4 regions of the Pseudomonas sp. WJP1 genome follow, and region 1 is predicted to be linked to each of the others. Evidence: predicted binding sites of a transcription regulator. Region 1 holds the regulator's gene; each other region holds the start of a gene.

Region 1 (7,919 bases):
AATATTTTCGAAATGAGCCAATCCAACGACCTGATCAATTCAGCACAACGCACCATCCGCCTCGAACTGGAAGCCGTTCAAAGCTTGCTGCCCCGTATCGACGGGGATTTCGTGCGCGCCTGCGAAATGATTCTGGCCAGCAAAGGGCGTGTCGTCGTGGTCGGCATGGGCAAATCGGGGCACATCGGCAACAAGATTGCCGCTACCCTGGCCAGTACCGGCACCACGGCCTTTTTTGTGCATCCTGCCGAAGCCAGCCATGGCGACATGGGCATGATCACCCGCGACGACATCATCCTGGCGCTGTCGAACTCCGGCTCAACCAATGAAATCGTCACCCTGCTGCCGCTCATCAAGCGCCTGGGTATCCAGTTGATCAGCATGACGGGCAAGCCCGACTCGCCACTCGCCAAGGCGGCCGAGGTCAACCTGAATGTGCAGGTCGAGCATGAGGCCTGCCCGCTGAACCTGGCGCCCACCTCGTCGACGACCGCCGCGCTGGTCATGGGCGATGCCTTGGCCGTCGCATTGCTGGAAGCTCGCGGTTTTACCGCCGAGGATTTCGCCTTTTCCCACCCGGGCGGTGCACTGGGCCGACGCCTGCTGCTGAAAGTGGAAAACGTCATGCACGCCGGGCAAGAGCTGCCGCAAGTACTGCGCGGCACCCTGCTCAAGGATGCGCTGATGGAAATGACCCGCAAGGGCCTGGGCATGACCGTGGTACTCGAGGCCGACGGCAAGCTGGCCGGGATCTTCACCGACGGTGACTTGCGTCGCACGCTGGACCGCAGCATCGATATCCACAGCGCCACTATCGACCAGGTCATGACCGCCCATGGCAAGACCGCCCGTGCCGAAATGCTCGCCGCCGAGGCCCTGAAAATAATGGAAGATCACAAAATCAACGCGCTGGTCGTGGTCGACAGCGAAGATCGCCCGGTCGGTGCCCTGAACATGCACGACTTGCTGCGTGCGGGAGTAATGTAATGAGCATGGACCTGCTGGAACGCGGCCAACAAATCAAACTGGCGGTGTTCGATGTCGATGGCGTCCTGACAGACGGGCGCCTGTACTTCCTCGAAGACGGTAGCGAATTCAAGACGTTCAACACCCTCGACGGCCAGGGCATCAAGATGCTGATGGCGGCCGGCGTGCAGACCGCGATCATCAGCGGCCGCAAAACCCCGGTGGTCGAACGACGCGCGAAGAACCTCGGCATTCCCCACCTGTATCAGGGTCGCGAAGACAAACTGGTGGTGCTCGACGAGCTTCTTGCCCAACTCGGCCTAAGCTATGAGCAGGTCGCCTACCTCGGTGACGATTTGCCGGACCTGCCAGTGATCCGCCGCGTCGGCCTGGGCATGGCAGTGGCCAACGCCGCCAGCTTCGTGCGCGAGCACGCTCACGGCATAACCCAAGCCCGCGGGGGTGAAGGTGCCGCACGTGAATTCTGCGAATTGATCCTGCGCGCCCAAGGCCGCCTCGACGAGGCCAATGCCGCGTACCTGTGAGCCAGATCATGCTGAGTAAAAAGATTCGTAACACCCTGTTGTTCGGTAGCATCACGGCGATTTTCGCTGCGGTTGGCTACTGGAACATCAGCCCGGAACGCTTTCTCGACAAGCCGGTAGTGCACGTCGATGAGAGCGCTATCGACTATTACGCCACCAACGCCCACAGCGTGCAGTTCCTGCCGGACGGCAGGCTGCAATACGAGATGACGTCGGACAAGGTCGAGCACCTGAAAGCCACCGAAGTGACGCTGTTGACCAACCCCGACCTGAACATGTTCCGGGGCACCGAGTTCCCATGGCACGTCCAGAGCGAAAAAGGCGAAGTCAATCCCGACGGCACGCAGGTCGAATTGATAGATTCGGTGCGCATTACCCGTTTCGACGAAAAAAACCGCAGGACGCTGATTACCACCACCCGCATGACCGTGTTCCCGCAGCAGCAATATGCGCAGACCGAGCGAGACGTTAGAATCGACGGCGCTGGCGGTGTATCGACTGGCAAGGGAATGAAGGCGTATTTGAAAGAAAGCAGGATACACCTGCTATCGAACGTAAGAGGACAGTATGAGGCTCGTTAAAACCCTCCCTATTTTGCTCAGTCTGGGCGCAGCACTGGGAAGCGTGAGCGCCTGGGCTCTGCCGAACGATCAGCAGCAGCCAATCCGCATTCAGGCCGATGATGCCCAGCTGGACGACAAGAACGGTGTAGCCACCTATACGGGCGATGTGATCATCACCCAGGGCTCGATCATCGTTAAGGGCAACAAGGTGACAATGACCCGCGCCGCCGATGGCGACATCGATGTGGTGACCTCGGTTGGCAACCTGGCCTACTTCGAGCAACTGCAGACCGCCGGCGACTCCAAGCCCGTGCAGGGCTGGGGCGTGACCATCCAGTACCTTGCCAAGCAAAATCGTGTCGTGCTGATCGACAAGGCCAAGGTCATCGACAAGGACGACAACATCACTCAAGGCGAGAAAATCGTCTATGACACCGAGAAGAAGCTGGCCAGCGCCGGTCGCGCCACGGGCAGCAAGGTGACCGAATCGCGCCCGCGCATCGATATGGTGATCCAGCCGAAAAAGAAAACCGACGAGCAAAAGGCCCCGTAATGGCAACTCTGAAAGCCCAGCACCTGGCCAAGAGCTATAAGAGCCGCCAGGTCGTGCGTGACGTCAGCCTGTCCATCGACAGCGGCCAGATCGTCGGCCTGCTCGGCCCCAACGGCGCCGGCAAGACCACCTGCTTCTACATGATCGTCGGCCTGGTACAGGCCGATCAGGGCCGCGTACTGATCGATGACCTCGATGTCAGCCACCAGCCGATGCACGGTCGCGCCAAGGCGGGTATCGGCTATCTGCCGCAAGAAGCATCGATCTTCCGCAAACTCTCGGTGGCCGACAACATCATGGCCATCCTCGAGACCCGCAAGGAGCTCGACAAGGCCGGTCGTCGCAAGGAACTGGAAAGCCTGCTGCAGGAGTTCCACATCAGCCACATCCGCGACAATCTCGGCATGAGCCTGTCCGGTGGTGAGCGCCGCCGTGTGGAAATCGCCCGGGCACTGGCCACCAACCCGAAATTCATCCTGCTCGACGAACCGTTCGCCGGCGTGGACCCGATCTCGGTAGGCGACATCAAGCAGATCATCCACCACCTCAAGGCGAAGGGGATCGGCGTGCTGATCACCGACCACAACGTCCGTGAAACCCTGGATATCTGCGAAACCGCCTATATTGTCAACGATGGCCAACTGATCGCCGAAGGCGACGCTGAAACCATCCTGGCCAACGACCTGGTGAAGGAAGTGTACCTGGGGCATGAATTCCGCCTGTAAGCATCGCGGTGTCCGGCGGGTCGGCCGAGCGCTTGCCGCAATAAAAAATCAATCTTTTTTTATTGTTACAGCGCTCTAGGCAAACGCCGCAGTTTCGGGCATATAATTTGCTTAAGTTTGGCGCTCCGGCGCCCTGTAGTGGATGGCGCATGTGCGCCGGCGAATAAGGTGTTAAGCCCCTGCCATGAAACCATCGCTAGTCTTGAGAATGGGCCAGCAGCTGACGATGACACCGCAGCTGCAACAGGCCATCCGCCTGCTCCAATTGTCGACCCTGGACCTGCAACAGGAAATCCAGGAGGCCCTGGAGTCCAATCCGATGCTCGAGCGCCAGGAAGAAGGCGACGACTTCGACAATTCCGACCCACTGGCCGACAACGCCGAACACAAGCCCAGTACCGACATCCAGGAACCCTCTTACCAGGAAAGCGCCCCGACCGTCGATAACATCGAGGAAGGCGACTGGAACGAGCGCATCCCCAACGAATTACCTGTCGACACCGCCTGGGAAGACGTCTACCAGACCAGCGCCAGCAGCCTGCCGAGCAACGATGACGACGAGTGGGATTTCACCACCCGCACATCGGCCGGCGAGAGCCTGCAAAGCCACCTGTTGTGGCAATTGAACCTGGCACCGATGTCCGACACCGATCGCCTGATCGCCGTGACCCTGATCGACTGCATCAACAACCAGGGTTATCTGGACGAGACGCTGGAGGAAATCCTCGAAGCCTTCGATCCGGAACTGGACATCGAACTGGACGAAATCGAAGCCGTCCTGCACCGCATCCAGCAATTCGAACCTGCCGGTATCGGTGCGCGCAACCTGGGCGAATGCCTGCTGCTGCAATTGCGCCAGCTACCCGCCAAGACACCTTGGCTGGCCGAAGCCAAGCGCCTGGTCACCGACTACATCGACTTGCTCGGCAGCCGCGACTACAGCCAGCTGATGCGCCGCATGAAGCTCAAGGAAGATGAACTGCGCCAGGTCATCGAACTGGTCCAGAGCCTCAACCCGCGCCCGGGCTCGCAAATCGAGTCGACCGAAGCCGAATACGTGGTTCCCGACGTGATCGTGCGCAAGGACAACGAACGCTGGCTGGTGGAGCTCAACCAGGAGTCGGTGCCTCGCCTGCGGGTCAACGCCCAGTATGCCGGGTTCGTTCGCCGTGCCGACACCAGCGCCGACAACACCTTCATGCGCAATCAGCTGCAGGAAGCCCGCTGGTTCATCAAGAGCCTGCAAAGCCGCAACGAAACCCTGATGAAAGTGGCCACGCAGATCGTCGAGCATCAGCGCGGCTTCCTGGAGTACGGCGACGAGGCCATGAAACCATTGGTCCTGCATGACATCGCCGAAGCAGTCGGCATGCACGAGTCGACGATTTCACGGGTCACCACGCAGAAATTCATGCATACCCCTCGGGGCATCTATGAACTGAAATACTTTTTCTCCAGCCACGTCAGCACCTCCGAAGGCGGAGAATGCTCGTCCACGGCGATTCGCGCGATCATCAAAAAACTGGTAGCTGCGGAAAATCAGAAAAAGCCGTTGAGTGACAGCAAGATCGCTGGTTTACTGGAGGCACAAGGCATTCAGGTGGCCCGCCGCACCGTCGCCAAGTATCGCGAATCCCTGGGGATCGCGCCTTCGAGCGAACGCAAGCGGTTGATGTAGGGCCACGCCACAGCGTTCCAGTGGCAGATCATCTGGATCTGCCGCTTTATGCACTGGCAACGAAGGAGAAGCTGTATGCAAGTCAACATCAGTGGACACCAACTGGAAGTGACCGAACCTCTTCGCTCCTACATCGGCGAAAAACTCGAACGATTGGAGCGACATTTCGACAAGATCACTAACGTGCAGGTCACGATGACGGTCGAAAAGCTGAAGCAGAAAATCGAAGCCACGCTGCATATTCCCGGCAATGAAGTGGTCGCCAACGCGGAACATACCGACATGTACGCGGCGATCGACGCATTGACCGACAAGCTGGATAAACAACTCAAAAAGCATAAGGAAAAGACCCAGAGCCTCCTCCAGGGCGCTACGGGTCGTTAACACTCCCAACCCATGATCCGACTTGAAAGCATCCTGACCCCCGGCCGTTCCCTGGTGAACGTGCCGGGCGGCAGTAAAAAGAAAGCCCTCGAGCAAATTGCCAACCTTATCCATCGCGAAGTGCCGGATCTGGAGATGCAAGATGTCTTCGAGGCTTTGATTGCCCGCGAAAAACTAGGCTCGACCGGTTTTGGCAACGGCATCGCCATTCCCCACTGTCGACTGAAGGGCTGCAACGCACCCATCAGCGCCTTGATGCACCTGGATGCCCCCATCGATTTCGACGCCATCGACGGCGCCCCGGTTGACCTGCTGTTTGTGCTGCTGGTCCCGGAAGCCGCTACCGATGCGCACCTGGAGCTGTTACGCCAGATCGCCAGCATGCTCGACCGTAAGGAAGTGCGCGAAAAACTGCGTAGCGCCTCGAGCAATGAAGCCTTGTATCAGGTTGTCCTGAGCGAGCAAAACGGTCACTAATCATGCGCTTGATCATAGTCAGCGGTCGTTCCGGCTCAGGTAAAAGCACTGCCCTCGACGTCCTCGAGGACAACGGCTACTACTGCATTGACAACCTGCCTGCCGGTTTGCTGCCCGAACTGGCCGAGCGAGCGCTGATCCACACCGAGCTGGCACAACCGCTGGTTGCCGTATCCATCGATGCTCGCAACCTGCCGAGCCACCTGTCGCGGTTCCCCGAGTTGCTGGCCGAAGTTCGCAGTCGCCACATCCAGTGCGATGTCCTGTATCTGGATGCCGACGAGGAAACCCTGCTCAAACGTTTCTCGGAAACCCGTCGGCGGCACCCGCTGAGCAATGCCAACCGCTCACTGGCTGAAGCGATCAACGACGAGACCACCCTGCTTGGACCGATTGCCGACCTTGCCGATCTCAAGATCAACACCACCAGCCTGAATTTGTATCAACTGCGCGATACCCTCAAGCTGCGCCTGCTGAACCAGCCGGAACCCGGTACGGCATTCCTCGTGGAATCGTTCGGGTTCAAGCGCGGCATGCCGGTCGACGCCGACCTGGTATTCGACGTGCGCTGCCTGCCCAATCCTTACTGGAAGCCGGAACTGCGCGAGCAGTCAGGGCTCGACCAACCGGTGGCCGAATACCTGGCGGCGCAACCCGATGTCGAGGAAATGTTCCAGGACATTTCTACTTATTTACTCAAATGGCTGCCACGCTTTGCCGCCAGCAACCGTGCCTATGTCACCATTGCAATTGGCTGCACCGGCGGCCATCACCGCTCCGTCTACCTGACTGAACGTCTTGGCCAGGTCCTGCAGCAATCCCTGAAGAATGTCCAGGTTCGCCACCGCGACCTCAGCTAAAGGATTCACATCGCGATGCCTGCTCTGGAAATCGAAATCATCAACAAGCTGGGCCTGCATGCCCGCGCTTCGGCAAAATTCGTTGGGGTCGCCGGTCAATTCAAGGATTGCACGATCAGGGTGGGACGCACGCCAGAAACCACCGTCGATGGTAAAAGCATCATGGCGATGATGATGCTGGCCGCCGGCAAGGGCACCAGGATTCATCTGAGTACCGAAGGCGAGCAGGAACAGGAAGCGCTGGATGCGCTGGTGACGTTGATCAACAACTACTTCGACGAAGGCGAGTAAAGGTCAAAAGATCGTCCGCAGGCTCGGGCCTCATTCGGACGATCTTTTTCTCAGCCCAACGCCGTATCCATCACCATCATCAAACAAAACCCGATCAGCAACCCAAGGCTGGCCAGCTTGTCGTGACCATGCCGTCGCGACTCGGGAATGACTTCGTGGGTGACCACCAACAGCATCGCCCCCGCCGCCAGCGCCAAACCCAAAGGCAACAACAGTTCAGCCAGGCTCACCAGCCACGCGCACAACAGCGCGAACACCGGCTCAACCAACCCTGACGCTGCACCAATCAAAAAAGCCTTGAAACGCGACATCCCTGCCCCGGCCAGGACCAACGCGATCACCAACCCTTCCGGCACATCCTGCAAGGCAATGCCCATTGCCAGGCTGTCGGCATCAGGCATACCACCACCGGCCGACACGCCGACCGCCATGCCTTCAGGGATGTTATGGGCAATGATTGCAAACACGAACAGCCAGATCCGTGGCGGGATCACCGGATGCTCCACGGAGCCGATGAGCATTTCTGGTGAAGCTCCCGAGACCTTGCGATCCACCAGGAACAAAGCGAGCGCGCCGAGCATGATGCCGAAACAGATCAGGCTGCTGGCTGCCCACGGCGTCATGCCGAGGTTTTCTGCCGCGGCAATGCCCGGCACGATCAACGAAAACGCTGTCGCCGCGAGCATCACGCCAGCACCAAAGCCCAGCAGGGTATCGCTGAGTGCCAGGGGCATACGCCGGATCACCAGCACCGGTACGGCCCCGAGCGCGGTACCCAGGGCGCAGATCGCACCGCCCTGCAACGCCCGCGATAGCCGCGGCTCCAGATCCAGCCACGCCAGCCCGTGTGCAACCAGCAAGCTCGTGCCCGCCAGCA
Region 2 (7,919 bases), 570 kb from region 1:
GCATCGTCGACGAGTTCGAACGCGGCGACCCGCCAAAGAACATCGCCAAGCGCCTGCAGAAGGAAGGGATCGTCGAGCGCTACAACCAGAAATCCGAGATCTTCACCCTCCAGCGCATGAGCAACAACGATTGCCTGTACCTGGATCGTAAGAGCCGTCTGTGCACTATTTATGAAAAGCGCCCGGATACGTGCCGCAACCACCCGAAAATCGGCCCACGGCCGGGGTATTGCGCGTACAAGCCGAAGGAAGTGGAGCGCGAGCGGAATTCGCGGAGTATCGAGCGGTTCTGATCAAGGCCCGGCTTTCGGGCCAACAGCACCGGCGCCAAGGACGTTTGGCGAAAAGGTTTTCAGCCTTTTGGTTTATTCCGACATGCCTGGGTAACGCGATCCGATGCGCCTGGAGCGATTTCCTATGGTTCGCCAAGCTTTCACCGACAGAAAAGGTCAGTCATAAACACTAGCGTGGAGCATCACTCCCTCAGAGAAGATGCTCATGCGTTATTTAAAAGTGACAGCCCAGGATCGTAGCGGTAACGGAAAAGCCGATGCCGTCTTGCTGCATTTCCACGATGGCCCGGCCAATCTGGTACGCGAAGCTTTTGCGGTGGATATGTCCGCCGATGGCAGGATTGAGTTTGGTTTCGCGGGTGATATCAACAGCGACGGAAAGCAGAATTTCCAGGACCAACTGCTTTTGACGGCCTTCGCCGAGGTTTTCCTGCAACTTAACTGGTTCAATGCAGGAAATAATTGGGAACGTTATCTGAAGATTGCCGCAATGGACCATCACAAGGATGGCTCTCCCAATATCGTCACGCTTCAATTCAGTGAAGACGATGGCACGCTCTGCACCCCCATTCGGATTCAACGCGCCACTGCCTATGACAGGGACAATGATGGCGGCCTGCACTCCTTCACCAATGTGGATGTGAACCGCGACGGAGTATCCAATAAGGCGGACAACGTGTTGCTACGCAAAGTAGCCGAAGCCTTTATCGCCTTCCGATGGTTCGATGCTTGATTCAGCCTGCGGGCGTCACGCCAATCTTCACCCAGCCGCCACGCAATCTGCAGCGCAAGTCCTTAAATGCAAAAACGCCCCCGGCCTTTCGACCGGGGGCGTTTTCATTCAGCCTGGGCTAAATCTTATGCCTTGGCTTTCTTGGCAGCGCGGGTACGCTCGCTTTCGTCCAGGATCTTCTTGCGAAGACGGATGGACTTAGGAGTCACTTCGCACAGCTCGTCGTCCTGGATGAATTCCAGAGCCTGTTCCAGGGTGAAGCGAACAGGTGGAACCAGGGCGATGGTTTCGTCTTTACCCGAAGCACGCATGTTGTCGAGCTTCTTGCCCTTGGTAGGGTTGACGCCCAGGTCGTTGTCACGGCTGTTCAGACCAACGATCTGACCGTTGTAGATTTCCTGACCGTGTTCAACGAACAGCTTGCCACGCGCCTGCAGGGTTTCCAGGGAGTAGGTCAGTGCCTTGCCGGTTTCAACCGAAACCAGAACGCCGTTCTGACGGCCGGACATGTCGCCGGACTTCATCACGTCGTAACGGTCGAAGATCGAGGTCAGGATGCCAGCACCGTTGGTCAGGGTCAGGAACTGGTTACGGAAACCGATCAGACCGCGAGCAGGGATGTTGTATTCCAGACGTACACGGCCCTTGCCATCCGGCACCATGTTGGTCAGGTCGCCTTTACGCAGGCCCATCTCTTCCATCACCTTGCCTTGGGATTCTTCCGGCAGGTCGATGGTCACGTTTTCGTAAGGTTCGTGCTTCACGCCGTCAACCAGACGGATGATCACTTCCGGACGGCCTACAGCCATTTCGAAGCCTTCGCGACGCATGGTTTCGATCAGTACCGAGAGGTGCAGCTCACCACGGCCGGAAACCTTGAACTTGTCAGCCGAGTCGCCTTCTTCAACGCGCAGTGCAACGTTGTAAAGCAGCTCTTTGTCCAGACGTTCCTTGATGTTACGGGAAGTCACGAACTTGCCTTCTTTACCGCAGAATGGCGAGTCGTTTACCTGGAAGGTCATGGAAACGGTTGGCTCGTCGACGGTCAGCGGCTTCATCGCTTCGACGTTGTCCGGGGTGCACAGGGTGTCGGAGATGAACAGCGATTCCATACCGCTGATGCACACGATGTCGCCTGCAGCAGCTTCTTCAACGTCTACACGGTGCAGACCGTGGTGACCCATCAGCTTCAGGATACGACCGTTACGCTTCTTGCCATCGGCGCCGATAGCCACAACCGGGGTGTTCGGCTTGACGCGACCACGAGCGATACGGCCAACACCGATAACACCCAGGAAGCTGTTGTAGTCCAGTGCGGAGATCTGCATCTGGAACGGACCGTCACGGTCAACAGCCGGCGCTGGTACGTTGTCGACGATCGACTGGTACAGCGGGGTCATGTCTTCAGCCATTTCGTTGTGGTCCAGACCGGCAATACCGTTCAGGGCCGAGGCGTAGACGACTTTGAAGTCGAGCTGTTCTTCGGTGGCACCCAGGTTGTCGAACAGGTCGAAGATCTGGTCCAGAACCCAGTCCGGACGCGCGCCTGGACGGTCAACCTTGTTGATGCACACGATCGGACGCAGGCCGGCTTCGAAAGCCTTCTTGGTCACGAAACGGGTTTGCGGCATAGGGCCGTCTTGAGCGTCAACCAGCAGCAGAACGGAGTCAACCATCGACATTACGCGTTCTACTTCGCCGCCGAAGTCGGCGTGGCCCGGGGTGTCCACGATGTTGATGTGGTAGCCGTTCCAGTTGATGGCGGTGTTTTTCGCCAGGATGGTAATACCGCGCTCTTTTTCCTGGTCGTTGGAGTCCATCACGCGCTCGTCGTTGAGCTCGTTGCGCTCCAGGGTGCCGGATTGACGCAGGAGTTTGTCTACCAGGGTGGTTTTACCATGGTCAACGTGGGCAATGATGGCGATGTTGCGTAGATTTTCGATCACTTGTGTATCTCGATCAGAGGATTCGGTGTGCTGACAAGTCTTGGCAGCGATTTACAGTAGAGTCAGGCCTTGCCGTTACAGCTTGACGGCGGCGTCGGGGGGCCGGTGACGCAAGCCACAGGCAAACAGCCCCGGGCACTTAGCTCGGTCGATAAACGCGCACATTGGCATGTCCCTCACTGAGCAAATGGTGGGCATGCAGGCGACTCATCACGCCTTTGTCGCAATAAAGCAGGTACTGGCGAGTAGGGTCCAGTTCCTTGAAACGAGCGTTCAGTGCATAAAACGGCATCGTTTGTACCTCGATGCCAGCAAGGTCCAGCGGGTCGTCTTCAGCGGCATCCGGGTGACGGATGTCGATGACGATCTGACCGGCCAGCGCTTCGCTGACTTCTTCAATCTGCAGGTCCTGGCCCAATTCGTCGATCACGCGATCGATCGGTACCAGTTTGGCGTTCTCGAGCGCACGCTCAAGGACTGCCATGTCGAATTCTTTCTCTTCGTGCTCCACGCGATGGCGCTTGGCAGCGGTCTTGGGGTTCACCGAGATGACCCCGCAGTACTCCGGCATGTGCCTGGCGAAGTCGGCGGTGCCGATTTCGTTGGCCGTGTCGATGATGTCCTGCTTGTGGCTGGCAATCAGCGGGCGCAAGACCAGTTTGTCGGTCACGCAATCGATCACCGACAGGTTCGGCAACGTCTGGCTCGACACCTGGGAGATCGCCTCACCGGTCACCAGCGCTTCGATGTGCAGTCGATCGGCAATTTGGGAGGAAGCGCGCAACATCATACGCTTCAATACTACGCCCATATGACTGTTATCGACTTTGCCGAGAATTTCTCCCAGCACTTCTTCGAACGGCACACTGACAAATAACACGCGTTGCGAGCTGCCGTACTTCTTCCAGATGAAATGCGCGACTTCCATGACGCCCAATTCGTGGGCACGTCCACCCAGGTTAAAGAAGCAGAAATGCGCCATCAGGCCGCGGCGCATGATCTGGTAGGCCGCAACGGTGGAATCGAAGCCACCGGACATCAGCACCAACGTCTGTTCCAGCGCACCCAGCGGATAACCGCCGATACCGTTGTGCTGACTGTGGATCACGAACAACCGTTGGTCGCGAACTTCGATGCGAACTTCGATTTCAGGCTTTTTCAGGTCGATTCCGGCGGCACCGCACTGACGGCGCAACTGGCTGCCGACATATTTTTCGATGTCTATGGAGCTAAATGGGTGCTTGCCGGCGCGTTTGCAACGTACCGAGAAAATCTTCCCGGCCAGTGCATCACCGTAGTGCTGCTTGCACTTCTCGACGATGTCATCGAAGTCACCCAGCGGGTACTCGTCGATTTGCAGGAAGTGCGCGATGCCCGGCATGCAGCTCAGGCGCTCGCCCATCTCCTTCAGGGCCTTGGGGTCGCTGACGCGGGTCTCCAGCTCGAGATTGTCCCACACGCCGTTCACCACCACAGCCGGGTCCAGGTCACGGAGCACGGCACGGATGTTCTTGGCCAACTGGCGGATGAAACGCATCCGTACCGGGCGGCTCTTGATGGTGATCTCTGGAAAGACTTTTACGATTAATTTCATGGAAACAGCGCGCGCAAGGCCTGCCGAAAAAGGGGGGCGCGGATTATAGCGGAAATTGCTCAAGGTTTAACCAGTTAATGTGCAGAAGGTTTTGCACGCACCAAAACAGGTCATATTTCGATTTCAGCGCCACATTAAGGGGCGCATTTTTCTGCTTTAAAGCCTTTTGCACCTCTATAAGCGTGAATTTGGGGCAAAAAACCCATGGTGGGGCACTGGCATGCAATTTGCTCCCTTGTGAGGCAGGTTGCCTTGGCAGAGTATTCGCGCCGGCATCACAAACATTTAAGGGCATCCACTACCAGCCCTAATCCACCCGGAGGACACTATGTCGAAGTCGGTTCAACTCATCAAAGATCATGACGTCAAGTGGATTGATCTGCGCTTCACAGACACCAAGGGCACTCAGCACCACGTGACCATGCCGGCTCGCGATGCGCTGGACGATGACTTCTTTGAAGTCGGCAAAATGTTCGACGGCTCCTCCATCGCTGGCTGGAAAGGCATCGAAGCCTCCGACATGATCCTGCTGCCGGACGACTCCACCGCTGTTCTGGACCCGTTCACCGAAGAGCCGACCCTGATCCTGGTCTGCGACATCATCGAACCTTCGAGCATGCAAGGCTACGACCGCGACCCACGTGCGATCGCCAAGCGCGCCGAAGAGCACCTGAAATCCACCGGTATCGGTGACACCGTGTTCGCCGGTCCAGAGCCAGAGTTCTTCATCTTCGACCAAGTGAAGTTCAAGTCCGACATTTCCGGCTCCATGTTCAAGATCTACTCCGAACAAGGTTCCTGGATGTCCGACCAGGACATCGAAGGCGGCAACAAAGGCCACCGTCCAGGCGTCAAAGGTGGCTACTTCCCGGTTCCGCCGTTCGACCACGACCACGAAATCCGTACCTCCATGTGCAACGCACTGGAAGAAATGGGCCTGACCGTCGAAGTTCACCACCACGAAGTGGCAACTGCCGGCCAGAACGAAATCGGCGTCAAGTTCAACACCCTGGTGAAGAAAGCCGACGAGACCCAAACCCTGAAGTACGTCGTGCACAACGTTGCCGATGCCTACGGCCGTACCGCTACCTTCATGCCTAAGCCTCTGTACGGCGACAACGGCTCGGGTATGCACGTACACATGTCGATCTGGAAAGAAGGCAAGAACACCTTCGCTGGCGAAGGTTATGCCGGCCTGTCCGATACCGCCCTGTACTTCATCGGCGGCATCATCAAGCACGGTAAGGCCCTGAACGGCTTCACCAACCCGGCAACCAACTCCTACAAGCGCCTGGTTCCAGGCTTCGAAGCTCCGGTAATGCTGGCCTACTCGGCTCGTAACCGCTCGGCTTCGATCCGTATTCCTTACGTGTCGAGCCCGAAAGCCCGCCGTATCGAAGCACGCTTCCCGGATCCGGCTGCCAACCCGTACCTGTGCTTCGCTGCACTGCTGATGGCTGGCCTGGACGGCATCCAGAACAAGATCCACCCTGGCGACGCAGCTGACAAAAACCTGTACGACCTGCCGCCTGAAGAGGCGAAAGAGATCCCACAAGTTTGCGGCAGCCTGAAAGAAGCCCTGGAAGAGCTGGACAAAGGTCGTGCGTTCCTGACCAAAGGCGGCGTTTTCAGCGACGACTTCATCGACGCTTACATCGCCCTGAAAAGCGAAGAAGAAATCAAGGTACGTACCTTCGTACACCCACTGGAATACGAGCTGTACTACAGCTGCTAATCCGGTAGCGCCTGCGCAAGCGGCGTGACAAAGAGGCCTCCTTCGGGAGGCCTTTTTTTGTAGGCAACGTCTCACGCAAACAGTCCATGTTTCCCCGGGCATTCCCGGCAACGTCCGGCTTAAAAAAATATGAGCGCCCCGTAGCCTGTACCGTCTTGAACTCAAAGGACGGAAACATGAAGCGATCCATGCTCACCCCCCTAATTACCGCCCTCGTCGCCCTCGCCTTGCAGGGCTGTAGCAACTCCGCGTCCCCAACAGCGATCGAACGCAAAGTCCTGTTGCAAAGCAGCAGATCCTGGGACGACACGCCTTACACTCACTACCCTTACGCCGAACCTGAACTGTCAGTGCTTAAGCTGAAGATCCCGGCCAATACGCAACTTCCATGGCATACCCACGTCATGCCAAATGCGGCGTATATCCTCAGCGGCGAGCTGACGATAGAAAGCAAGGACAGTGGTCAGATCCGGCGCGTCAAACAAGGCGAAGCCGTGGCCGAAATGGTCAATATCACCCACCGCGGAGTCACCGGTGAGGAACCGGTAGAACTTATCGTGTTCTATGCTGGCAGCGAGGGTATTCCTTTGTCGGAGTAATTTTTGCTGCTCACAGGGAGCCTGAATGCGGCCACTCTTATTGTTCCTGGGGCTGTTATCAGGCTTTCCTGCAATGGCCCAGATCTACAAGTACACCGATGCTGCCGGCAACACGGCGTACAGCAATCAACCACCCGATGGCGTTAGCGCCCAGGCGGTTGATTTGCCACCTTTGAACCGTATCGAGCGCCAACCGCCCAGCGAACCTGCTCCGCCCACCCCCATCAACAGCCGCGAGCAGATAAACAGTGCCTACGAGGTTCTTGAGCTGACAGGCCTGCCCAACGAAGGGGCCTTGCGCGCCAACAACGGCACCTTCACCGTCAACGTGCTGATCAAACCGCGCCTACAAGGCTCGCACCTGTTCAGGCTTTTACTGGATGGGCAACCCTATGGCCAGCCAGGCAACGTACCGATCCTGCAGCTGGTGAACATCGATCGCGGCTTGCACAGCGTCGCCGTGCAAGTGATCGACGGCGAAACAGTCGTACAGCAGAGCCCCACGGTGACCTTTACCTTGCAGCGAGTGCACAAGCGCTGAAGGACTTGCGCTTGTTTTAGCCTCGTTTGATTTTTCGCACTATATTGGTGCGATTGGTTGCACCGCGTTCAAATTCCAACCCATTTTGGTTCGAAAGTACCCGAACAATCTGGCAAAGCGCCACGCAATCGAGCGTCAAACGCCCGTTTCAGCGCTTAAACGCTTCTTTTCAGAGCCTTGGTTTGGTTTTTGCAGTTTGCTCGCATCAGCTCTTTATTCATGCGCCAAAAGAGGTCCTGAATGACCATCAGCGACGCACTACACCGCTTGCTGCTCGACAACCTGACCACCGCCACCATCCTGCTCAACGCCGAACTGCGCCTTGAGTACATGAACCCCGCGGCGGAGATGCTCCTGGCCATCAGCGGCCAGCGCAGCCATGGGCAGTTCATCAGCGAGCTGTTTACCGAATCCACCGAGGCGCTGAATTCGTTGCGCCAGGCGGTACAGCAGGCGCATCCCTTTACCAAGCGCGAAG
Region 3 (7,919 bases), 1.0 Mb from region 1:
TGATCCACCGCAATCACCTTCAAGCCCGACGCCAGGCATGCTTCCTCGGCGTTGGCCCGCGGTACGACCAGCGAACGCCCAGCCTTGCGCGCCGCCAATGCTGCGGGCAATACACCGCGCACGGCCCGGACCGCGCCAGACAGGGCAAGCTCCCCCAGGCACTCCACATCATCGAGCGTCAACGTCGGCACCTGTACGCTGGCCGAGAGAATCCCCAGCGCAATCGCCAGGTCGAAGCGCCCACCATCCTTGGGCAAATCCGCCGGTGCCAGATTCAACGTGATGCGCCGTTGCGGAAACTGCAGCCCGGAATTGATGATCGCGCTGCGCACCCGGTCCTTGCTTTCCTTCACCGCCGCCTCGGGCAGCCCGACCATGGTCAGCGATGGCAAACCATTGGCCAGATGGACTTCAACGGTGACAGAGGGAGCATCCACGCCAACCTGGGCGCGGCTGTGGACGATGGAGAGGGACATGGTCGTTCCTTGAGGTGACGGAGGCCGCTTCCTGCGGGTTTTTCAAGGATAGACGGGGGAGAGGGGATGGTGGAGTGGTTATGCGGGCATAACTTTCACGGGATATTACGGTTACGCATCAGGGCATCGGCGAGCTACAAAAAAACCGCCATTGAGGCGGTTTTTTGATAGACAGTTTCAGGCTCTTTTGCCGGCAAGCAAGCCAGGAGGTTCAAGGTCGTTGCCGTGAGTGGCAGCGACATCAAGGAATCGTTGTTGATTGGCTGAAATACTGCCAGCCAGCCGAAGCGCTTCAGCATGATACTGAACGATAAGTAACAGCCTGGCTTTTCGCTTTTTGTGAATCATGGACACCTCCTGTGCCTGGGAGTGAGATAGATACTATTAATCGTTCAGGTAAATGACAAGTCGATTGGTCTGGTCGAAGCTGAATCCGAGAGTCTGGTAGTAGGGGAGGACATTTGGGTCAGGATCTTGAATCTCTATTTCATTGCACCCCAGCATTCGTGCATAGGTATCTGTAGCCAGCAGCGCCATCGAGGCGATCAAGCCACGAAGAGGATGAGATCTGTCTGGGTGGCCCTGCAAAAGAACGATCTTTATGCAAATAGTGCTTTTACGCGGAGTGGCATAACACAGACCACACAGCTTCTTTTCGTACCAGATGGCCAAATCCAGTCCCTTGGCATCTTTGCACTTCCAATCCGGTACGTTTTCCCACGGGTAGAGTGCAGCTTCCATCCACGGGTGACAGGCAGTTATCGCTGCGGGAGTTATTGGTTCGAACCTAACGGCCTCGGTGTTGAGTTTCCTAGCCCGAGACTTACAGTCCTCGACGAAAATTTTATAGGCGAGCATTCGTGCATTTGATTTGTAAGTCTGGTTTCGAAGTTCGGTGCCTTTTCCTTTTCTTCTCATTGCTAGCGTCTATCGAATAACAAGGAGAAAAGTGTAAAGAAAAGGGTGCGGACTGATAAATCAGGCAGGAGAGCTACGTTTTGTAGGACCGTGCCGAGATAGTTGAAGGACGTCGGTGAAAGAGTGTGGCAGGTCTTGCTGGATGAAGGTTGCTGGTTATGATCTCGTTGAATTCAGACGTAGGTAACGTGAATGAACAGGAATGGGATGCGCCCGATTCATCCAGGTGAAATTCTTAGCGAGGAGTTTTTGAAGCCGCTGGGCATTTCAACCGCTGCGTTGGCCAGCTGGCTGAACGAGCCTGAGGCTGAAGTAAGCAAGGTTGTTGGTCGGCAGAGCGGTATCGGTGCTGGTCTGGCGCAAAAGCTATCCATCCACCTGAACACCACGCCCGAGTTCTGGCTGAATCTGCAATCGACTTATGATTTGCGTTCAGCCCAGATCGAGCGTGGTTGAGCGTTAAGTATTCAAAGCGACTGCAAGACTCGTGAAGCCCGCTTCCACCAAGGGGGCACCGGACGTCTTGTCTGCTCCCGATCCGTCACCATCTGCGGTACATCCTGCAATCGAATCCAGGGCTGGTTATTCCAGTGCAGCAAGCTCAACGACATTTCCGGCCAGTTGAGCAGGCTCAGTTGTGGGCGTTCGGTTGTGCTCAGGTGTTGGGCATCACGGAGAGCGGGGACGACTTCGTGGGTGAGCCATTCACGCAACGCTCGGTACTCGGGGCAGTAGTGGTAGACGAGGAGGGCGTAGACGCCGGATTCGCTGATTAGCAGGGTGTTTTCGATGTTGCCGTGGATGAGCGTTTTGACGGTTTGGTATTGGTCGGGATCTAGTTTTCGGAGTTGGCGGTCGTTGAGGTAGATGCGTAGTAATCGTCCCAGGTCGCGGGCGCTGAACCAGGGTTGGTTTTGGAGGAGGAGGGCATGGAGGTGGAGTTTGTGGCGGGTGAAGACGTGGGGGATCAGGTAAGCATCATCTCGATTCATTGATACAGCTCCTTTTGCTTAAGGGCTGCCGGCAATTGTCGCCAAACAATTGGGTGGCAGTTGTACGCGGGTTGGCGAACCGGAGCAAAAGGAACCCGGCAGACCCGGAGGTCTCCCACGCACAACCGCCATGACTTGCATCGATGGTCGTCATGCTCCTTAAGCTTCCAGGTCGCCAAACCCAGTGCTGAACATTCAGCATTGGGTGAGCTTAGGAACCGGAGCATCGCGGCGCAATCGGACGGCGGATGAGAACTTTGTAGGACGTTGCCGGGATTGTTGCGGGGCTTAGGATCAAAAGATCGCAGCCTTCGGCAGCTCCTATAGGTAAAGCGGAAGGTCGTGCCGACCTTCAATCGCGGGCAAGCCCGCTCCCACAGGGATCGCGGTGTTTACTCGGCAGGTGGACTGAGCTTCGCTTCCAGCTCCGCCACTTTCGCTTCAAGAGCCTCCAACCGTGCCCGCGTGCGCGCCAATACGACAATCTGGCTATCGAACTCTTCCCGGCTAACCAGATCCAGCTTGCTGAACCCGCTCTGCAACAGCGCCTTGAACTGGCTTTCGATTTCGCTTTTCGGCAGTGGAGTGTCGCCGCTGAAGAGGCGAGAGGCGGTGCCTGTCAGGGCGTCGAGGAAGTCTTTGGGCGCGAGCATGGGGAAATGTCCTGGTAGCAATGACGGGCAGTGTACCACGCAGTGTCTATAGTCAAATTCGCGGGTCAGGGATGCACGCTTTTCGCGCATGGGGACGGACGGTCTCGCACCGTTGTTGTGCGTGACGCGTTGGGTGTTGTCGTGAAGTGGTAGCGATCTGTTGGCAAAGGCTTGAAAACTATGCGTTTTGTGGAGATGGCAAGCTTTCTGCTTAGATGCTGATGACCCATGCACTGATGCAGTCGCTGTGACGAATGCAGTGCGCCAGGCGAAACGCGGGGGAGTGTTTCGCAAGGAGCGGTTAGCTGGCGTCGGACGGGCAGGTAAGGCCGACGATGCGTTACAAAGCCAGGCACTGCGCTTAGACTTGAGACGGGTTTGTTTTCCTGGGGCAAGTCCACCAAATTCGGGAGAGAGTTTTCATGAAGCTAGTCACTGCCATCATCAAGCCGTTCAAGTTGGACGACGTACGCGAGTCGTTGTCCGAGATCGGCGTGCAGGGCATTACCGTTACTGAAGTCAAAGGCTTCGGTCGGCAGAAGGGTCACACCGAGCTGTATCGCGGCGCGGAGTACGTGGTCGATTTCCTGCCAAAGGTGAAGATTGATGTCGCCATTGACGACAAGGATCTCGACCGGGTTATCGAGGCGATAACCAAGGCGGCCAACACCGGCAAGATCGGTGACGGCAAGATCTTCGTGGTCAATCTGGAACAGGCGATTCGCATCCGTACCGGCGAAACCGATACCGACGCAATCTAAGCCGCCACAAACCCAACGCCCCAGGAGAAAACAAAATGACTCTGCGTAAATTCGCAGGGCTAGGAGCCCTGTTGTCCTTCGTAATGCCCTGCCTGGCCATGGCGGCAGACGAAGTGGCGGCCCCAGTCCTCAACTCCGGCGATACCGCCTGGATGTTGACCTCGACAGCCCTCGTGCTGTTCATGACCATTCCCGGCCTCGCGCTGTTCTACGGCGGCATGGTGCGCTCCAAAAACATTCTTTCCGTGATGATGCAGTGCTTCGCCATTACCGGTCTGATCAGCGTCCTGTGGGTCATTTATGGCTACAGCATCGCGTTCGACACCACGGGCATGGAGCAGGGCGTCGTCAACTTCAACTCCTTCTTCGGTGGCATGGGCAAGGCCTTCCTCGCCGGTGTCACGCCATCCAGCCTGACCGGCCCTGCGGCGCTGTTCCCTGAGGCGGTGTTCATCACCTTCCAGATGACGTTCGCCATCATTACCCCGGCGCTGATCGTCGGTGCCTTCGCCGAGCGCATGAAGTTCTCCGCGATGCTGATCTTCATGGGCATCTGGTTCACCCTGGTGTATGCACCGATCGCGCACATGGTCTGGTCCGGCAACGGCGGCCTGATGTGGGACTGGGGCGTGCTGGACTTCGCCGGCGGCACCGTGGTGCACATCAATGCCGGTGTGGCCGGTCTGGTTGCCTGCCTGGTACTGGGCAAGCGCAAAGGCTTCCCGACCACGCCGATGGCACCGCACAACCTGGGTTACACCCTGATGGGCGCGGCCATGCTGTGGGTCGGCTGGTTCGGTTTCAACGCCGGTTCCGCCGCGGCGGCCAACGGCACTGCCGGCATGGCAATGCTGGTTACCCAGATCGCTACCGCCGCCGCTGCTCTGGGCTGGATGTTTGCCGAGTGGGTCACCCACGGCAAGCCAAGCGCACTGGGCATCGCTTCGGGTGTGGTTGCAGGCCTGGTAGCCATTACCCCGGCCGCTGGCACCGTAGGCCCGATGGGTGCTTTGGTGATCGGTCTGGCTGCAGGCGTGGTGTGCTTCTTCTGCGCGACCACCCTGAAACGCAAACTCGGCTATGACGACTCCCTGGACGCCTTCGGCGTGCACGGTATCGGCGGTATTCTCGGCGCGATCCTGACCGGTGTGTTCGCTGCACCGGCCCTGGGCGGTTTCGGCACTGTCACCGATATCGGTGCGCAAGTCTGGATTCAGCTCAAGGGCGTGGGCTTCACGGTGATCTACACCGCGATCGTCACCTACATCATCCTCAAGGTCCTGGACGCTGTAATGGGCCTGCGTATCACCGAGGAAGAAGAAGCGGTCGGTATCGATCTGGCGCTTCACAACGAACGCGGCTACAACTTGTAAGCACGCGCATGAAAAAAACTTGCCCGGCTTGCCGGGCATTTTTTTGTCTGGAATTTGTCATTGAAGGGTGAGCTGAAAGGTTTTTTCCTACAGGTTTTACGATGTTTGCGTCGGGTATATTTGTACGGCCGAAGGCTTACAGGAATGAGGGATGATCAGGGCCTTTGTTTTTTCCCAGAGCGCGCTAGAATGCGCCCCGGACGTGCGGAGAACTGTATGTGGCAACAGACTCTGATAACCCTTCGGGCGAGGCCCCGGGGCTTTCATCTGGTAACGGACGAGTTACTCGCCGGCCTGCCTGAACTCAAGGCGTGTCGGGTCGGTCTGTTGCATTTGTGGATACAGCATACCTCGGCGTCGTTGACCATCAACGAGAACGCCGATCCGGCGGTCCGTCGCGACTTCGAACGATTTTTCAATCGTCTGATCCCACAAGGAACAGACGGCTATGAGCATAACGACGAAGGCCTGGACGACCTCCCGGCGCACTTCAAGGCCAGTGTGCTTGGCTGTCAGCTCAGTTTGCCGATTTCGGCGGGCCGACTGGCATTAGGGACCTGGCAAGGCGTTTATCTGGGCGAGCACCGTGATCACGGCGGTGCCCGTAAAGTCCTCGCCACCGTGCACGGTGAAGGGGCATAACCGCTGGTCAGCAGCGGCTGTTGATTTTTTTCCGGCGGCCTTCGACAGAGGGCAAAGCTGGGCTATAACTAATCTGCTTTTCGCAAGTCATGAGGTAGAACATGAGCGACGATGATCTGGAAAACGACGACCTCGAAGTAGGCGACGACGACGAAACCGAAGAAGGTCTGGAAGCAGCGGCGGAAGACGTCGCTGAAGACGACGGCGGTGATGCCCCCGTTCCGACCGCCAAAGGCAAAGCCAAGGCAGCGGTATCGGTTGATGAGCTGCCGAGTGTCGAAGCCAAGAACAAGGAACGCGACGCCCTGGCCAAGGCCATGGAAGAGTTCCTGGCTCGTGGTGGCAAGGTGCAGGAAGTGGAGGCCAATGTGGTCGCCGATCCTCCCAAGAAGCCTGACAACAAGTACGGCAGCCGGCCTATCTGAGCCTGCTGCACGCTTGCTGAAAAAGCCCGCCGTCGCTGCGGGCTTTTTCATGCCTGAAACAAAACATCAGGCTTGGCACAAGCCATTGTAGGAGTGAGCCTGCTCGCGATGGCGGTGGGTCAGGCGACATCAATGGTGGATGTGCTTGCCTCATCGCGAGCAGGCTCACTCCTACAGGGTTTGGTGTCAGGCCGAAACTGAATTCCACTGCGCCAACAACGCCGGCAGCTCCGTCAGGCTGCGGATCTCGGCATCCGGCAAACGCTCGGCCTCCCAGACCTTGCCCGCCGGGTTGAACCAGATCGCCCGCAGTCCTGCCTGCTGCGCACCGGCAATGTCGTCCCCCGGATGGTCACCGATATGCACGGCCGTCCCAGGGGTTGCACCACCGCGCAGCAAGGCTTCGTGGAACAGCCGCGCATCGGGCTTGGCGATGCCGATGTCTTCGGCGCACAACGCAAACTTGAAGTAGTCCGCCAGCCCCAGGCGGCGCACATCGGCGTTGCCGTTGGTGACCACGCCGAGGGTGTAATGGTTGGCCAGTGCCTGGAGGGTGGGTTGCACCTCCGGGAAGATTTCCAGCTGGTGCCGGGCATGCAGGAACACTTCGAAACTTTGATCGGCCAGGTCCGACGCCTCGGCGTGGGCGTACCCGGCTTCTTCTAGCGCTTGAAACAACACGCGACGACGCAAGGCGCTGATGCGGTGTTTGAGTGCCGGTTCGATGCTCAGGATGCGTTCGCGAATGGCCCACAAATGTTCCACCGGAACAGCACCCAGGTTGGGCGCATGTTCAGTCAGCCATTCACGCAATACGGCTTCGGCGCTGACGATCACCGGGGCGGTGTCCCACAGGGTGTCATCGAGGTCGAAAGTGATCAGTTGGAGAGTCATGAATCGTCGCCCTTAATGCGTTTGGCCCGTGGATGGGCGCTGTCGTAGACGGTTGCCAGGTGCTGGAAATCCAGGTGGGTGTAGATCTGGGTGGTCTTGATATCCGAGTGGCCGAGCAGTTCCTGCACCGCCCGCAGGTCCTGGGAGGACTCCAGCATGTGACTGGCGAAAGAGTGTCGCAACATGTGCGGGTGCAGGTTTTGCCCCAGTTCGCGTTCGCCCGCGGCCTTGACCCGCAGCTGGATAGCCCGTGGTCCCAAACGCCGGCCTTGCTGGCTGACAAACACCGCATCGTCCGCCGGATTGGCCAAGGCCCGCAGTGGCAGCCACTGTTCCAGCGCCTCGCGGGCTTTTGCGCCCACTGGCAACAGACGGGTTTTGCTGCCCTTGCCGTGCACCTGAACCATGCCGTCCGCCAGATCCAGCTGGTCGAGATTGAGCCCGGTCAGCTCCGACAGGCGCAGCCCGGAGGAGTAAAACAGTTCAAGGATCGCCTGATCCCGGCGCGCCAGGAAGTCGTCCTCAACGCCACCTTCAAGCAGTTGCAGCGCACGGTCGGTATCGAGGGTTTTCGGCAAGCGACGTTCGCCCTTGGGCGGTGCCAGGCCGTTGGCAGGGTCGTGGTCGCAGAGGCCTTCGCGGTTCAGGTAGTGATATAGCCCGCGGACGGCCGACAGCAGGCGCGCCAGGCTACGGGACGATTGGCCTTGTGAGTGCAGGCGGGCGACCAGGCTGCGCAGGCGCTGGATGTCGAGGGCCGCCCAACTGCCGATGTTCTGCTTGAC
Region 4 (7,919 bases), 2.6 Mb from region 1:
TCGCCCAGGGCCTTGAAGTAGTCGGCCATGGACTTGGCTTTCGGCCGCTCAGGTGCGTTCTTGGCCAACCAGGCGAAAACGATCAGCGTCAGGATCAGCGGGATCAGCGCGAAGCCGAACACATTGCTCCAGCCAAAGGCAGCCGCCAGAACCGGCGCAATCAGCGCCGCCAGTACGGTGCCGGAGTTTCCGGCCCCGGCGATGCCCATGGCCTTGCCCTGGTGCTGCGGCGGATACCACTGCGATGCCAGGGGCAGGGCGACGGCGAAGGAGGCGCCGGCCATGCCCAGGAACAGCCCCAGCAGCAATGCTTGCTCGTAGGTGTGGATGCCGAGTTTCCAGGCACCGAACAGCGCACAGATGACGATCACCTGGCCGATCAGGCCGGCGGTCTTGGGTGACAGGCGATCAGCCAGCATGCCCATTGCGAAACGAAGTACCGCCCCGGCCAGAATCGGCGTGGCCACCACCAGCCCGCGTTGTTGCGTGGTCAGGTGCAGGTCGCCAGCGATCTGTACGGCCAGCGGGCCGAGCAGGTACCACACCATGAAACTCAGGTCGAAATAGAGGAAGGCTGCGAACAGTGTCGGGGTATGGCCGGATTTCCAGAAGCTTGAATTCATCGCGCACCTCAGCTGATAGGAGTCTCGAACGGGAGCCAAAACAAAAAAAACGCCGCCACCTGATTCGCCATGGGGCAAATGAGGTGAGCGACGTCTTTGTCGTAGGTGGGGCAACCGCCGTTGGTTACCTGTGGTGATTACCTAGCGAGATTTGTGCCAACAGTCTGAGTCCGTGTTACGGCCATTCGCGGGCAAGCCTCGCTCCCACAGGCACTGACCCTGTAGGAGCGAGGCTTGCCCGCGAAGGCGTCCTTCAGCCCAACAACTCACTCATGGCAATAATCTGCTCCGCCACCTGGATCAGCTTCTGCTGGCGGCTCATCGCCTGGCGACGCATCAGGGTGTAGGCCTCTTCTTCGTTGCAGTCCTTCATCTTCATCAGCAGCCCCTTGGCCAGCTCGATGCGCTTGCGCTCGGCCAGTTGCTGGTCACGGGCGTGCAGTTGGGCGCGCAGGGCCTGGTCGCTTTCGAAGCGCGCCATGGCCACGTCGAGAATCGGTTGCAGGCGCTGTGCGTGGATGCCTTCGACGATGTAGGCACTGACCCCGGACTTGATCGCCTGGCGCATCACATCGGGGTCGTGTTCGTCGGTAAACATCACAATCGGCCGTGGCTGGTCGCGGCTGACCAGCACCACTTGCTCCATGACATCGCGGCTCGGTGACTCGGTATCGATCAGGATCACGTCCGGGCGCACCGTTTCGACGCGTTCGGGCAAGTCGATGGTCAGCCCGGATTCGTCGATGACCTCGAAGCCGGCCTCGGTCAGGGCGGCCTTCAGGCGCCCGACTTTTTTCGCTGTGTCGTTGATCAGCAGGATACGCAGCATGTTTGCAGTCTCCTGTCAGCGGCTGGCGAGAAGTGGCGAGCTGTCGCTCATGGCGTGCAGCCTGAAGCTGCGGGCATAACCGGCCGGGTCCGCACCGTCCCAGACCTTGCCGTCGATCAACTGGCTGCTGCGCATTTCATTGCCCGGGGCGGCGACACCGACAGCGTTGGCGGCCTCACGGTATAAGTCTAGTTGTTGCACCTGACGGGCTACGGCGAGGTAATCGGGGTCGTCGCGCAACAGGCCCCAGCGGCGAAACTGAGTCATGAACCACATGCCATCGGACAGGTAGGGCAGGTTGACCTCCCCCTGCCCATGGAAACGCAGCGCGTGCGGGTCTTGCCATTCGTTGCCCAGGCCGTCGGCATAGTCGCCCAGCAGTCGTGGTTCGATGCACGGCAGCGGCGCATCGAGGTATTGCGGTGCACTGAGCAATTGCGCGGTACTGCGGCGATTCTCGACGCTGTCGTCGATGAAACGGCTGGCTTCGAGGATCGCCATCACCAGGGCGCGGGCGGTGTTGGGGTATTGCTCGACGAAGGCGCGCGTACAACCGAGGACTTTTTCCGGGTGGTCGGGCCAGATGGCCTGGGAGGTGGCCAGGGTAAAACCGAGATTCTGCTTCACCGCGCTGTCGGCCCAGGGCTCGCCGACGCAGAAACCGTCGATACGCCCGGCTTGCAGGTGCGCCACCATTTGCGGCGGCGGCACCACGACGCTGTCGACATCGTGCAGCGGATGAATGCCCTGGCTCGCCAGCCAGTAATACAACCACATGGCATGGGTGCCGGTGGGAAAGGTCTGGGCGAAGGTCAGTTTTGGGCGAGTTTGGTGCACGTGACGGTCCAGTGCTTCAGGACTGGTCACGCCGGCGGCCTGCAAGCCGTGGGAGAGGTTGATGCTCTGGCCGTTCTGGTTCAGGCCCATGAGCACCGCCATGTCGGTGGGGGCCACGCCGCCGATGCCCAGGTGCACGGCGTAGATCAGGCCGTAGAGACTGTGGGCGGCGTCGAGTTCGCCGCTCACCAGTTTGTCCCGCAGGTTGGCCCAGGACGACTGGCGCTTGAGATTCAGGGTCAGTCCGTAGGGCTGGGCGAAGCCCTGGGTGGCGGCGACCACCACCGAAGCGCAGTCGCTCAGGGCCATGAAGCCGAGGTTGATTTCGGTCTTTTCCGGGGCATCGCTGCCATTGACCCAGGCCAGGGGGGTGGTTGAGGGTTCGTTCATCGATTTCGCACCTTCCAAAAAAAACGTCGTCCCGGGCCCCGTATGAGCAGGGCCGGCTGACGACGCCATTGTCCTGGCACGCATTCCGCCGTTGGCCTGCGTGCTGATGCCTGTGCCGGTGCAAGGCATATGCCATCGCCCGCTGTTTTTGTCGCGCGCCTCGCTTGCGACCCCGATGCGCGGGTATAATCGCCGCCTCATTTCGCCGCCAATCGAGTCAAGCCCGCCCATGTACACCCTGGCCCGTCAGCTGTTGTTCAAACTTTCTCCGGAAACCTCCCACGATCTGTCCCTGGACCTGATCGGCGCGGGTGGGCGTCTGGGGCTCAACGGCTTGCTGTGCAAGGCCCCGGCAAAACTGCCGGTGAATGTCATGGGCCTGGACTTCCCGAACCCGGTGGGCCTGGCCGCCGGCCTGGACAAGAATGGCGCGGCCATCGACGGCTTTGCGCAGCTGGGTTTTGGTTTTGTCGAAATCGGCACCATTACCCCGCGTGCGCAACCGGGCAATCCGAAACCCCGGTTGTTCCGCTTGCCGGAGGCCGAGGCGATCATCAATCGCATGGGCTTCAACAACCTCGGTGTCGATCACTTGCTGGCCCGCGTGGCGGCCGCCAAGTACAAGGGCGTGCTGGGCATCAACATCGGCAAGAACTTCGACACCCCGGTCGAACGTGCGGTCGACGACTACCTGATCTGCCTGGACAAGGTCTACGCCCACGCCAGCTATGTGACGGTCAACGTCAGCTCGCCCAATACCCCGGGCCTGCGCAGCCTGCAATTCGGTGATTCGCTCAAGCAATTGCTGGCAGACCTCGCCACGCGTCGCGCGGAACTGGCGCTGCGTCACGGCAGGCACGTGCCGCTGGCGATCAAGATCGCGCCGGACATGACCGACGAAGAAACTGCGCAGGTAGCACAGGCGTTGATCGAAACCGGTATGGACGCGGTCATCGCCACCAACACCACCCTGAGCCGCGTGGGCGTCGAAGGCATGGAGCATGGTGACGAGGCGGGCGGCCTGTCCGGCGCTCCGGTGCGTGACAAGAGCACGCACACCGTGAAGGTGCTGGCTGCGGAACTGGGCGGTCGCTTGCCGATCATCGCGGCGGGTGGCATTACCGAAGGCCGACACGCGGCGGAGAAAATCAGCGCGGGCGCGAGCCTGGTGCAGATCTACTCGGGCTTCATCTACAAGGGCCCGGCGCTGATTCGTGAGTCGGTAGACGCCATCGCCGCCCTCAGATAACCCGTCCCCCTGTAGGAGCGAGCATGCTCGCGATGAGCCTGAAAGCGCCGCGGGGTGTCAGGTTTCCAGCGTTATCGTTAACGACCATCGCGACGGTGCGACGATTCGACATGCTCGCTCCTACAGCGATTGTGCTGACCGAGGCATAAAAAAGGGCCCCTTCAAAGGAGCCCTTGGGCCGCAGCCCGCCGTCCGGATGGGACGTGCGTGGTTAATTCGCTACATGATCAGATTGTGTGTCGGAGTGTGTGCCCTGTGTTAGCCGACGGCGTGAAGTTCGTTGAGTCTGTGGATTCCCGCAGTGCCGGTCATACCGTCCCAGTTGTCGCCGCGTCCTTCTCGCCAGCCGTTAATCCAGGCTTGGCGTACCGACGGTAGAGTAAATGGGCAAAGCTCACGGGATTTGCCACCAACGCCATATTGATATCCGCGCAAAAATGCTCTTTCCAACGGATCACGCTTAAGTCTTCTCATAGGGTGTTGCCCTCACTTGTTGACTGTAGGTATCGCGTCGACCTCAATCGAGGTCTGGCAGAAAAACTCTGCCGTTGGGGGCTCGTTGCCGGCGTGACGAGCCAAGGTGTTGGCGTCATTGCGGCGCCAACCTGTATTGAGTTCTAACCAATGCGTCACATCGAGGGAATGATCGTTTTGTCATAAGGACGTAACTATTAATGTGCTATGGCACTAAGTAACATGATGTTTGTGGCGTATTTATTGATCAAACCCCGGTATGATCGGCCCTGCGTTGGATGATCAGGTTAATCCCTTGCTGAGAATGCCTCCCGTTGCCGGGACGGACTATTCGACGAAGGGTCGACTTATGTCATTTTGTTGCATTAACTTTTTTATCTGTCCTTGCATCTAAGCTCATTTAACCCGGGCAGCAAGGGTGGAACGGCACACCTTCGTGCCACGCGGGCGCTCTTCGAGAAAAGCGCCTGATTGAAAACCGGGCCGGCAATGCGTTGCCGGTTCACTCAGCAAAGGCTGCGAATCCTCATGTCCGATCGTTTCGAACTCTTCCTCACTTGCCCAAAAGGCCTTGAAGGCCTGCTCATCGAGGAAGCCGTCGGGCTTGGCCTTGAGGAAGCGCGTGAGCACACTTCTGCCGTGCGTGGCATGGCCACCATGGAAACCGCTTATCGCCTGTGCCTGTGGTCGCGCCTGGCCAACCGGGTGCTGCTGGTGCTCAAGCGTTTCCCGATGAAAGACGCCGAAGACCTCTACCACGGTGTGCTGGACATCGAGTGGCAAGACCACATGCTCAATGACGGCACCCTGGCCGTCGAATTCAGCGGCCACGGCTCGGGCATCGACAACACTCACTTCGGCGCCTTGAAGGTCAAGGACGCCATCGTCGACAAACTGCGCACCCCGCAGGGCGACCGTCCGTCCATCGACAAGCTCAACCCGGACCTGCGCATCCACCTGCGCCTGGATCGCGGCGAAGCGATCCTCTCCCTCGACCTGTCCGGCCATAGCCTGCACCAGCGCGGTTATCGCCTGCAGCAAGGTGCGGCGCCGCTGAAGGAAAACCTGGCGGCTGCGATCCTGATCCGCTCCGGTTGGCCGCGTATCGCGGCTGAAGGCGGCGCGCTGGCGGACCCGATGTGCGGCGTCGGCACCTTCCTGGTCGAAGCGGCGATGATCGCTGCCGACATCGCGCCGAACCTGCGTCGCGAGCAATGGGGTTTCACCGCCTGGCTCGGTCACGTACCGGCGCTGTGGAAAAAACTGCATGAAGAAGCTTCCGAGCGTGCGGCTGCCGGCCTGGCCAAGCCACCGCTGTGGATTCGCGGTTACGAAGCCGATCCGCGCCTGATTCAACCAGGCCGCAACAACGTCGAGCGTGCCGGCCTGAGCGAGTGGATCAAGATCTACCAGGGCGAAGTCGCGACCTTCGAGCCGCGTCCGGACCAGAACCAGAAAGGCCTGGTGATCTGCAACCCACCGTACGGCGAGCGTCTGGGCGACGAGGCGAGCCTGCTCTACCTCTACCAGAACCTTGGCGAACGCCTGCGTCAGGCTTGCCTCAACTGGGAAGCCGCGGTGTTCACCGGCGCCCCGGACCTGGGCAAGCGCATGGGCATCCGCAGCCACAAGCAGTATTCGTTCTGGAACGGCGCCTTGCCGTGCAAGCTGTTGCTGATCAAGGTGTTGCCGGATCAATTCGTCACCGGCGAGCGTCGTACCCCGGAGCAGCGTCAGGCCGAGCGTGAAGAGGCGGCCTACGAACAGGCGCCGAACGAGCCGCAAGAGCGCCAGTACAACAAGAACGGCAACCCGATCAAGCCGACGCCAGCACCGGCGCCGGTGATCGAGCAACCGCGCCTGAGCGAAGGCGGGCAGATGTTTGCCAACCGCCTGCAGAAAAACCTCAAGGCGCTGGGCAAGTGGGTCAAGCGTGAAGGCATCGATTGCTATCGTGTCTACGATGCCGACATGCCGGAATACTCCATGGCCATCGATCTGTACCAGGATTGGGTACACGTCCAGGAATACGCCGCACCGAAATCCATCGATCCGCAGAAAGCCTCGGCGCGCATGTTCGATGCCCTGGCGGCGATCCCGCAGGCGCTGAACATCGACAAGAACCGGGTGGTGGTCAAGCGTCGCGAGCGTCAGAGCGGTACCAAGCAATACGAGCGCCAAGCGGCCCAGGGCAAGTTCGTCGAGGTCAACGAAGGCGGCGTGAAACTGCTGGTCAACCTCACCGATTACCTCGATACCGGGTTGTTCCTCGACCACCGGCCAATGCGCATGCGCATCCAGAAAGAGGCCGCCGGCAAGCGCTTCCTCAATCTGTATTGCTACACCGCCACCGCCAGTGTCCACGCGGCCAAGGGCGGCGCGCGCAGCACCACCAGCGTCGACCTGTCGAAAACCTACCTGGACTGGGCGCGTCGCAACCTGTCGCTGAACGGTTTCTCCGACAAGAACCGCCTGGAGCAGAGTGATGTGATGGTCTGGCTGGACGCCTGCCGTGAAGAGTACGACCTGATCTTCATCGACCCGCCGACGTTCTCCAACTCCAAGCGCATGGAAGGCGTCTTCGACGTGCAACGTGACCAGGTGCAACTGATCGACCTGGCCATGGCGCGCCTAGCACCGGGCGGGGTGTTGTACTTCTCCAACAACTTCCGCAAGTTCGAGCTCGAGCCCAACCTCAGCGAGCGCTACGCGATCGAAGAGATCACCGCCCAGACCATCGATGCGGATTTTTCCCGTAACGCCAAGATCCATCGCGCGTGGAAAATCACTGCTCGCTGATAAATCGTTGTAGGAGCCAGGCTTGCCGGCGAACCAGACGCTGCGGTGCATCTGTCGCACCGTGTTATCGTTCTTCGCGGGCAAGCCTCGCTCCTACAGGCGAACCAGACGCTGCGGTGTACCTGCCGTACCGTGTCACCGTTCTTCGCGGGCAAGTCGGATCGCCGCACCGCTCGCTCCTACAGGCGAAACATGCGCCGCGACAATGCTGGTCAAATTAGTGGCTAATAGCTATAACTCAACCCACGGCCAATGAGCTTTCCCGCACATGGCGTTTTGAGTTGCGTCTATGTCGTTGCACGCCGTGCGCCCCAAGATCCTGGGTTTTATCAGCGAAGATGTCCCGGCCGGGCTGGTCGCGCTCATGGTCTTGCTCGTCGGCGGGATTCTCACGGCATTGCTCGCCTGGTCGACGCTGAACCTGTTTCAACATCAATTGCGGCAACGCTTCCAGTTGCTGGCCAGCGAACGCTACAGCCGTATCGAAGAACGCTTCCAGGATCAGGAGCAGCGCCTCGATGGCCTGCGCCGGTTCTTTGCCAACTCCGATACGGTCTCGCGCGCAGAATTCAACGGCTACACCCAACCCCTGTTGCACCGCACCCAGGCCTATTCGTTCGCCGAACGGGTCAGCCGGGAGCAGCGGCAAGCCTTCGAGCGTCGGGCGCGCGAGGAGGGCCTGGGCGAATTCACCCTGCGCGAGCTCAATGCCGCCGGA

What was found. Region 1 encodes sigma-54, which starts transcription at its own class of promoters, with help from an activator protein. Its sites were predicted from a motif close to ANTGGCATNNANNTTGCTNT; they were not measured.
Region 2: glnA (type I glutamate--ammonia ligase) is a predicted target of sigma-54. The motif match lies at 4,781-4,800, and genes of this name have one in related genera.
Region 3: glnK (P-II family nitrogen regulator) is a predicted target of sigma-54. The motif match lies at 3,234-3,253, and genes of this name have one in related genera.
Region 4: OH720_RS23735 (CmpA/NrtA family ABC transporter substrate-binding protein) is a predicted target of sigma-54. The motif match lies at 2,797-2,816, and genes of this name have one in related genera.

What each region holds. Positions count from the first base shown of each region.
Region 1 covers NZ_CP110128.1:887,441-895,359, reverse strand. The annotation lists gene OH720_RS03980 (KpsF/GutQ family sugar-phosphate isomerase) at 13-987, shown strand; gene OH720_RS03975 (KdsC family phosphatase) at 987-1,511, shown strand; gene lptC (LPS export ABC transporter periplasmic protein LptC) at 1,520-2,092, shown strand; gene lptA (lipopolysaccharide transport periplasmic protein LptA) at 2,079-2,627, shown strand; gene lptB (LPS export ABC transporter ATP-binding protein) at 2,627-3,352, shown strand; gene OH720_RS03955 (RNA polymerase factor sigma-54) at 3,537-5,030, shown strand; gene hpf (ribosome hibernation-promoting factor, HPF/YfiA family) at 5,106-5,414, shown strand; gene ptsN (PTS IIA-like nitrogen regulatory protein PtsN) at 5,427-5,891, shown strand; gene rapZ (RNase adapter RapZ) at 5,894-6,751, shown strand; gene OH720_RS03935 (HPr family phosphocarrier protein) at 6,767-7,042, shown strand; gene OH720_RS03930 (ZIP family metal transporter) at 7,093-7,919, opposite strand, start outside.
Region 2 covers NZ_CP110128.1:320,338-328,256, reverse strand. The annotation lists gene OH720_RS01510 (YkgJ family cysteine cluster protein) at 1-293, shown strand, start outside; gene OH720_RS01505 (hypothetical protein) at 499-1,026, shown strand; gene typA (translational GTPase TypA) at 1,152-2,972, opposite strand; gene thiI (tRNA uracil 4-sulfurtransferase ThiI) at 3,112-4,566, opposite strand; gene glnA (type I glutamate--ammonia ligase) at 4,895-6,301, shown strand; gene OH720_RS01485 (cupin domain-containing protein) at 6,478-6,900, shown strand; gene OH720_RS01480 (DUF4124 domain-containing protein) at 6,926-7,441, shown strand; gene glnL (nitrogen regulation protein NR(II)) at 7,682-7,919, shown strand, end outside.
Region 3 covers NZ_CP110128.1:6,841,883-6,849,801, reverse strand. The annotation lists gene OH720_RS30965 (YifB family Mg chelatase-like AAA ATPase) at 1-476, opposite strand, end outside; gene OH720_RS30960 (hypothetical protein) at 654-824, opposite strand; gene OH720_RS30955 (hypothetical protein) at 861-1,217, opposite strand; gene OH720_RS30950 (HigA family addiction module antitoxin) at 1,587-1,850, shown strand; gene OH720_RS30945 (BRO-N domain-containing protein) at 1,862-2,386, opposite strand; gene OH720_RS30940 (accessory factor UbiK family protein) at 2,779-3,039, opposite strand; gene glnK (P-II family nitrogen regulator) at 3,462-3,800, shown strand; gene OH720_RS30930 (ammonium transporter) at 3,836-5,173, shown strand; gene OH720_RS30925 (secondary thiamine-phosphate synthase enzyme YjbQ) at 5,390-5,815, shown strand; gene sutA (transcriptional regulator SutA) at 5,917-6,240, shown strand; gene OH720_RS30915 (HAD family hydrolase) at 6,427-7,134, opposite strand; gene xerC (tyrosine recombinase XerC) at 7,131-7,919, opposite strand, start outside.
Region 4 covers NZ_CP110128.1:5,309,421-5,317,339, reverse strand. The annotation lists gene OH720_RS23745 (nitrate/nitrite transporter) at 1-623, opposite strand, end outside; gene OH720_RS23740 (ANTAR domain-containing response regulator) at 877-1,452, opposite strand; gene OH720_RS23735 (CmpA/NrtA family ABC transporter substrate-binding protein) at 1,468-2,679, opposite strand; gene OH720_RS23730 (quinone-dependent dihydroorotate dehydrogenase) at 2,909-3,928, shown strand; gene rmf (ribosome modulation factor) at 4,187-4,402, opposite strand; gene rlmKL (bifunctional 23S rRNA (guanine(2069)-N(7))-methyltransferase RlmK/23S rRNA (guanine(2445)-N(2))-methyltransferase RlmL) at 4,931-7,201, shown strand; gene OH720_RS23715 (sensor domain-containing diguanylate cyclase) at 7,491-7,919, shown strand, end outside.